One region of the Brevibacillus sp. NSP2.1 genome, then DNA from elsewhere that is predicted to be linked to it. Evidence: a T-box and tRNA genes for the amino acid it is inferred to sense, from the RefSeq annotation. Region 1 holds a T-box; the other holds one or more tRNA genes.
The links. A T-box is a leader RNA that pairs with one kind of tRNA and senses whether it is charged. The one in region 1 lies ahead of ileS (isoleucine--tRNA ligase), so its partner is inferred to be a tRNA-Ile.
Positions count from the first base shown of each region.

Region 2: it encodes a tRNA-Ile, which carries the amino acid that the T-box ahead of ileS (isoleucine--tRNA ligase) is inferred to sense. The anticodon was not compared.

Region 1 covers NZ_CP048274.1:2,098,538-2,101,923, forward strand. Annotated here, with positions in the region: gene M655_RS10555 (YlmH family RNA-binding protein) at 1-571, shown strand, start outside; gene M655_RS10560 (DivIVA domain-containing protein) at 671-1,156, shown strand; T-box leader at 1,228-1,490, shown strand; gene ileS (isoleucine--tRNA ligase) at 1,538-3,386, shown strand, end outside.
Region 2 covers NZ_CP048274.1:122,062-125,447, forward strand. Annotated here, with positions in the region: tRNA gene M655_RS00685 (tRNA-Pro) at 1-16, opposite strand, end outside; tRNA gene M655_RS00690 (tRNA-Arg) at 33-106, opposite strand; tRNA gene M655_RS00695 (tRNA-Gly) at 259-334, opposite strand; tRNA gene M655_RS00700 (tRNA-Leu) at 359-445, opposite strand; tRNA gene M655_RS00705 (tRNA-Lys) at 467-542, opposite strand; tRNA gene M655_RS00710 (tRNA-Gln) at 549-623, opposite strand; tRNA gene M655_RS00715 (tRNA-Tyr) at 642-726, opposite strand; tRNA gene M655_RS00720 (tRNA-Thr) at 776-851, opposite strand; tRNA gene M655_RS00725 (tRNA-Phe) at 869-944, opposite strand; tRNA gene M655_RS00730 (tRNA-Asp) at 980-1,056, opposite strand; tRNA gene M655_RS00735 (tRNA-Val) at 1,079-1,154, opposite strand; tRNA gene M655_RS00740 (tRNA-Glu) at 1,239-1,312, opposite strand; tRNA gene M655_RS00745 (tRNA-Thr) at 1,330-1,405, opposite strand; tRNA gene M655_RS00750 (tRNA-Asn) at 1,412-1,487, opposite strand; tRNA gene M655_RS00755 (tRNA-Ala) at 1,527-1,602, opposite strand; tRNA gene M655_RS00760 (tRNA-Ile) at 1,657-1,733, opposite strand; gene gyrB (DNA topoisomerase (ATP-hydrolyzing) subunit B) at 1,959-3,386, opposite strand, start outside.

The DNA of each region.
Region 1 (3,386 bases):
GGTGCGCGTCCTCATTCATCCGGAGTACATCGAAGTGGAGCCCGAGGACTTCCGGCTTGCCCTGTTGGCAATCAAGGCAGACCAGCGCTTCCACACCCTGGAGCATCGCGATGTGATGGGAGCGCTGCTGCATGCGGGGATGAAGCGGGAAAAGTTCGGCGACATGCTGACGGACGTCGGGACATGCTATGCGATTGTGGCCGAGGAAGTCGCGGATTTTGTCTGCACGCAGGTGACGCAGATTCACCGGACCTCGGTGCAGTTTGAACGCGTGGCGTGGGAGTCGTTTACCCCGCCTGCGACCCGCTTTGCCGAAAAAACGATCACCGTGCCTTCGCCGCGAATTGATGCGGTAATCGGGGAAGTGCACAATATGTCCCGGGCCAAGGCACTGGTGCCGATTCGCGCGGGCAAAGTCAAGGTCAACTGGAAGGTTACGGAAGATCCTTCGACCCAATTGCAGCAAGGCGACATGGTGTCGCTCGCCGGATACGGGCGGTTTAAAATTTTGGAGATAGCCGGCCCGACGCGCAGCGGAAGACTGCGCATGATTGTCGGACTGGTTACATAAAATGAACGAGGGCGCAAAAAAATGTAAAATAAGGCAGGAAACAATGTCGATTCTGTCGAAAACATAAGTACGAATTATCGGGAAAAGTGGGGGGTTCATGTGCCATTAACGCCATTGGATATACACAATAAAGAATTCAGCACAGGCTTTCGCGGCTACAACATTGACGAAGTGAACGAATTTCTCGATCAGGTCATCAAAGACTTTGAACTCCTGATTAAAGAGAAAAAGGAAATGGAAGAACGGATCGCCATTCTCAATGAGCGTGTGGACCACTATAAGAGCCTGGAAGAAAACTTGAGCAAGTCGATTCTCGTCGCTCAGGAGACGGCGGAGGATGTCAAGTCCAATGCCCGCAAGGAAGCGCAACTGATCTTGAAGGAAGCCGAGAAAAACGCGGACCGGATTGTCAACGAAGCCTTGGCGAAGTCTCGCAAAATTGCGATTGAAATCGAAGAATTGAAAAAACGCGCGTCCGTTTACCGCATGCGCTTCCGCACGCTGCTGGAGGCCCAACTGGAAATGCTGGAGCACGGAGCATGGGACGACATCGAGCAGGCGGATTCTGCGGTAGTTGTTGAATAAAACATTGACGTTGTGTCGATGATGGTACTATAATGAAAAACAACTTTTTCGAAAACATTAATCCATATCACGACAAGACGATGAACGGGAAGAGTACGCGGAACAGCACTGTCAAAGAGAGTCGGGAACAGGTGAAAGCCCGACCAGTCGCCTCTGCTGAAAATCACCCGGGAGTTCAAAATCCGAAAGCTTGGCCGCACGTTGTTGAGGCAGGCAAGTAAGTGAGCGCGTCATTCCCGTTACGAATGAACGAGTGGAACGAATCCCTCTGCATGTTTGCCGACGGGTTTGTTCAATCAGGGTGGTACCACGGGAGCCTTCTCTCGTCCCTTTTTTGGGATGAAGGAAGGCTTTTATTTATTTTTAGGAGTGAAGCAGGCTATGGACTACAGCAAAACCTTATCGCTACCGAAAACCGATTTCCCGATGCGCGGCAACTTGCCGACACGCGAGCCGCAAATCCAGGAGAAGTGGGAAGAGCAAAACATTTATCAACAAGTGCTTGCCCGCACGGAAGGACGCCCTTCGTTCGTTTTGCATGATGGCCCTCCTTATGCGAACGGAGACATCCACATCGGGCACGCGCTGAATAAAATTCTCAAGGACTTCATCGTTCGCTACAAGTCCATGGCAGGTTTCTACGCGCCGTACATCCCGGGCTGGGATACGCACGGCTTGCCGATTGAGCAGGCGATTGTCAACGCTCAAGGACTGGATCGCCGCAACATCGAGGTCAACGACTTCCGCAAGCGTTGCGAAGAGTACGCCTGGTCCTACATCGACAAGCAGCGCGATCAGTTCAAGCGACTGGGTGTTCGCGGCGACTGGGAAAATCCGTATGTCACGCTTTTGCCTGAGTACGAAGCCAACCAAATTCGCGTGTTCGGCGAGATGGCGAAAAAAGGCTACATTTACAAAGGACTTCGCTGTGTCTACTGGTCTCCGTCTTCCGAGACGGCACTGGCTGATGCGGAAATCGAATACAAAGACAAGCGTTCTCCTTCCATCTACGTAAGCTTCCAGGTCGTAGATGGCAAAGGCAAGCTGGATACCGAAACAGGCGTTGTCATCTGGACGACCACACCGTGGACGATCCCGGCAAACCTGGCGATCTCGCTTCATCCTGAACTGGAGTACAGCGTCGTCAAAGCCGATGGCCGCAAATTCCTCGTGGCAAACGGCCTGATCGAAGCAGCCAGCAAGGAAATCGGCTGGGAAAACGTAGAAGTTCTCGCCAGCTTCAAAGGACAGGAGCTGGAGGGCGTAGTGACGAAGCATCCGATCTACGACCGTACATCGCCGCTGATTTTGGGCGAGCACGTGACACTGGATGCCGGTACAGGCTGCGTGCATACCGCTCCTGGACACGGGGAAGACGACTTTGCCGTCGGACAAAAATACAATCTCGGCGTGCTTTGCCCGGTTGACCATGAAGGAAAAATGACCAGTGAGGCTCCTGGTTTTGAAGGCCTTTTCTACGAAGATGCCAACAAGGCGGTCACCGAGAAGCTGAAAGAAAACGGAGCGCTCCTGAAGCTTAACTTCTTTACGCACTCCTACCCGCACGACTGGCGGACGAAAAAGCCGGTGATTTACCGTGCGACAGAGCAATGGTTCGCTTCCATCGACGGCTTCCGCGAGCAAATGCTCGAAGCGATCAAAAACGTGAAATGGATTCCGCATTGGGGAGAAACCCGTCTGGCGAACATGATCGCCGACCGCGGCGACTGGTGCATTTCCCGCCAGCGCGTCTGGGGCGTTCCGATTCCGATTTTTTATTGCAAATCGTGCAATGAGCCGATCATCAACGACACGACGATCAACCACATTGCCGAGCTGTTCCGCAAAGAAGGCTCCGCTGTCTGGTTTGCCCGCGAAGCAAACGAGCTGATTCCGGAAGGGCTTGCTTGCAGCAAGTGCGACTGCAAAGATTTCCGCAAAGAAACAGACATCATGGACGTATGGTTCGACTCCGGTTCTTCCCACCAGGCGGTTCTGCGCGAGCGCGGCATCGCATGGCCGGCTGACATGTACCTGGAAGGCTCCGACCAATATCGCGGCTGGTTCAACTCTTCGCTGTCCACAGGCGTTGCCGTCTATGGCACGGCACCGTACAAGGCGGTACTGAGCCACGGCTTTGCTCTCGACGGAGAAGGACGCAAAATGTCCAAGTCGCTCGGCAACGTGGTTGTGCCGCAGCAAGTCATCGACAAGCTGGGCGCCGACATCC
Region 2 (3,386 bases), 2.0 Mb from region 1:
GCTGAGCTACTTCCCGACTATATAAAGAAAAGCGTGCCCTGAGAGATTCGAACTCCCGACCTTTTGATTCGTAGTCAAACGCTCTATCCGGCTGAGCTAAGGGCACATGATAATGGAGCGGACGACGGGTCTCGCTTCTTTCTGGCGCTGCTGCGTCAAAACGCTGCCTGCAAAGCCAGATCGGAAGTGCCCGTGACACTCTTCCTTGATGTTCTGCGAGGGTAAACCCGGAACGGGCGAGAGACCCGAGAACATTGATGGAGCGGACGACGGGTCTCGAACCCGCGACCTTCGCCTTGGCAAGGCGACGCTCTACCAATTGAGCTACGTCCGCATTTTCATCCATCATAGGATGGGTTGGTGCGGTCGAGAGGACTTGAACCTCCACGGTGTTGCCACCACTAGAACCTGAATCTAGCGCGTCTGCCAATTCCGCCACGACCGCATATCTACTTGTCAAAAATACTGGTGAGCCATGAAGGACTCGAACCTTCGACCCTCTGATTAAAAGTCAGATGCTCTACCAACTGAGCTAATGGCTCTCATTATGGCTGGGGTACTAGGATTTGAACCTAGGAATGACGGAGTCAAAGTCCGTTGCCTTACCGCTTGGCTATACCCCAATAGCCATGAAGTAAAGATGGTGGGGAGAGACGGATTCGAACCGCCGAACCCGGAGGGAGCAGATTTACAGTCTGCCGTGTTTAGCCACTTCACTATCTCCCCAGCTTGTCCTTCGTAAGCACGGATTGCTCTTTGCTCGAAAGGATGAAAATGGTGCCGGCAATAGGACTTGAACCCACAACCCCCTGATTACAAGTCAGGTGCTCTACCAATTGAGCTATACCGGCATGTTCAGTTTATTTCATGGTGGCTCGGGACGGAATCGAACCGCCGACACGAGGATTTTCAGTCCTCTGCTCTACCGACTGAGCTACCGAGCCTCGTGTATGTGAGTCCACCATTACTTTTTGAATAATGGCGGAGCTGACGGGACTCGAACCCGCGACCTCCGGTGTGACAGACCGGCGTGAACTCCAACTTCACCACAGCTCCATGGTTTTGTCATTCGTGAAAATGGTGGAGGCTGACGGGATCGAACCGCCGACCCTCTGCTTGTAAGGCAGATGCTCTCCCAGCTGAGCTAAGCCTCCAAAGTACCCCACAAAGTGAAGAGATTGCGTTATAGCAACACCGAGTACTTTGCGGGGACCCCAACAACTAGTTGGGTGTATAAGTGACCCGTAGGGGATTCGAACCCCTGTATGACAGCGTGAAAGGCTGCTGTGTTAAACCGCTTCACCAACGGGCCATGTTTGTAATCATTTCTGGTGCTCCCGACAGGAATCGAACCTGCGACCTCTTCCTTACCATGGAAACGCTCTACCGACTGAGCTACAGGAGCGTGATATGGCTCCTCGGGACGGACTCGAACCGCCGACCGATCGGTTAACAGCCGATTGCTCTACCAACTGAGCTACCGAGGAACATTAGGACATCCAGGCCAATTGCCTATAGGAGTATATTGGTGGAGCTGAACGGGATCGAACCGATGACCTCCTGCTTGCAAGGCAGGCGCTCTCCCAACTGAGCTACAGCCCCATTTTCCAAAAATGGATAAGCGATGTCGCATCCGGCGCTATCGCCTTGTATAAGTGGTGGGCCTAGGCTGACTCGAACAGCCGACCTCACGCTTATCAGGCGTGCGCTCTAACCAACTGAGCTATAGGCCCGTATCACTTCCTGGATCTTTAATCTAGCATACATTTTAATTCATTGCAATAGAATTTTTGATTTTTTTATCGTGCGGCAGTGAATTTTTTTGCAAGAAGGCAGACTCAGCTATCCAAAGCTCAGCAAAATAATAGCTTCGTTCAGTGCAAACCGCCTGTTGAAGCCATTTTCATACCGCCTGGATCGCTGAGCCTTCTTGCCATATACCGAATCTATTTCAAAGCTTAAATGTCCAAATCCCTTACAGATGCCGCGTGTTGCTCGATAAACTCCCTGCGCGGCTCTACTTCGTCGCCCATGAGCGTCTCAAACACCATGTCTGCTTCCATGGCGTCTTCCAGGTTCACTTGCAGGAGCGTGCGCATGGCAGGGTCCATTGTCGTCTCCCACAATTGGTCAGCATTCATCTCGCCCAACCCTTTGTAGCGCTGGACGCTTGGCTTCGGTGTAGCCTTGAGGGTCGCGAGTATTTCATCGCGCTGCTTGTCGTTATACGCGTAATGCAGCGTCTTGCCTTGCTTGATGCTGTAGAGCGGCGGCTGCGCGATATAAATGTACCCCGCTTCGATGAGCTGACGCATGTAACGGTAGAAGAACGTCAGCAGCAGCGTGCGAATATGCGAGCCGTCCACGTCCGCGTCCGTCATAATCACAACTTTGTGGTAGCGCGCTTTTGAAATGTCAAAATCTTCGCCTACCCCGGTGCCGAGCGCAGTAATAATCATGCGAATCTCGTTGTTGCCGAGAATTTTGTCCAAGCGCGCTTTCTCTACGTTCAGCACTTTTCCACGCAAAGGAAGAATGGCCTGGAAATGGCGATCGCGGCCGGACTTCGCAGAACCGCCCGCGGAGTCCCCCTCAACGATGAACAGTTCGGATTCCGAAGCGTCCTTCGAAGAGCAGTCCGCCAATTTACCCGGCAAAGCGCTGACTTCGAGCGCACTTTTACGGCGAGTCATTTCACGGGCTTTCCGCGCTGCTTCACGAGCACGGGAAGCCATCAGGGCTTTCTCCACCACTTTTTTCGCTACGCCCGGATTTTCCTCCATAAAGGTGCTGAAGCGATCGCCAAAGACAGATTCGGTAATGCTGCGCGCTTCCGAATTGCCGAGCTTGGTTTTCGTCTGCCCTTCAAACTGCGGCTCCTGAATCTTCACGGAAATGATCGCCGTAATCCCTTCGCGCACGTCATCGCCGGAGAGGTTCGGATCTTTTTCCTTCAGGAGATTGAATTTGCGGCTGTAGTCGTTAATGACACGGGTAAGAGCTGTCTTGAAGCCTGTTTCGTGCGTTCCGCCCTCATGCGTGTTGATGTTGTTGGCGAACGAGTAGATGTTGCTCACATAGCTGTCGTTGTACTGCAGAGCAACCTCAACGAAAAGGCCGTCTTTTTCGCCCTCGCAGTAAATGACCTCTTCGTGCAACGGTTCCCGGTTTTTATTCAAGTATTCCACGAACTGTACGATACCGCCCTCATAGTGGAACGATTCTTCCCGCTCCTGGTCCGGGCGCGTATCCTTCAGCGTAATGCGCAGCCCTTTGTTGAGGAAGGCGAGCTCGCGAATACGTTTTTGCAAAACGTCGTATTCAAAAACAGTCGTTTCCGTAAAAATCGTCGGATCTGGCTTGAAGGTGACTTTTGTTCCCGTCTC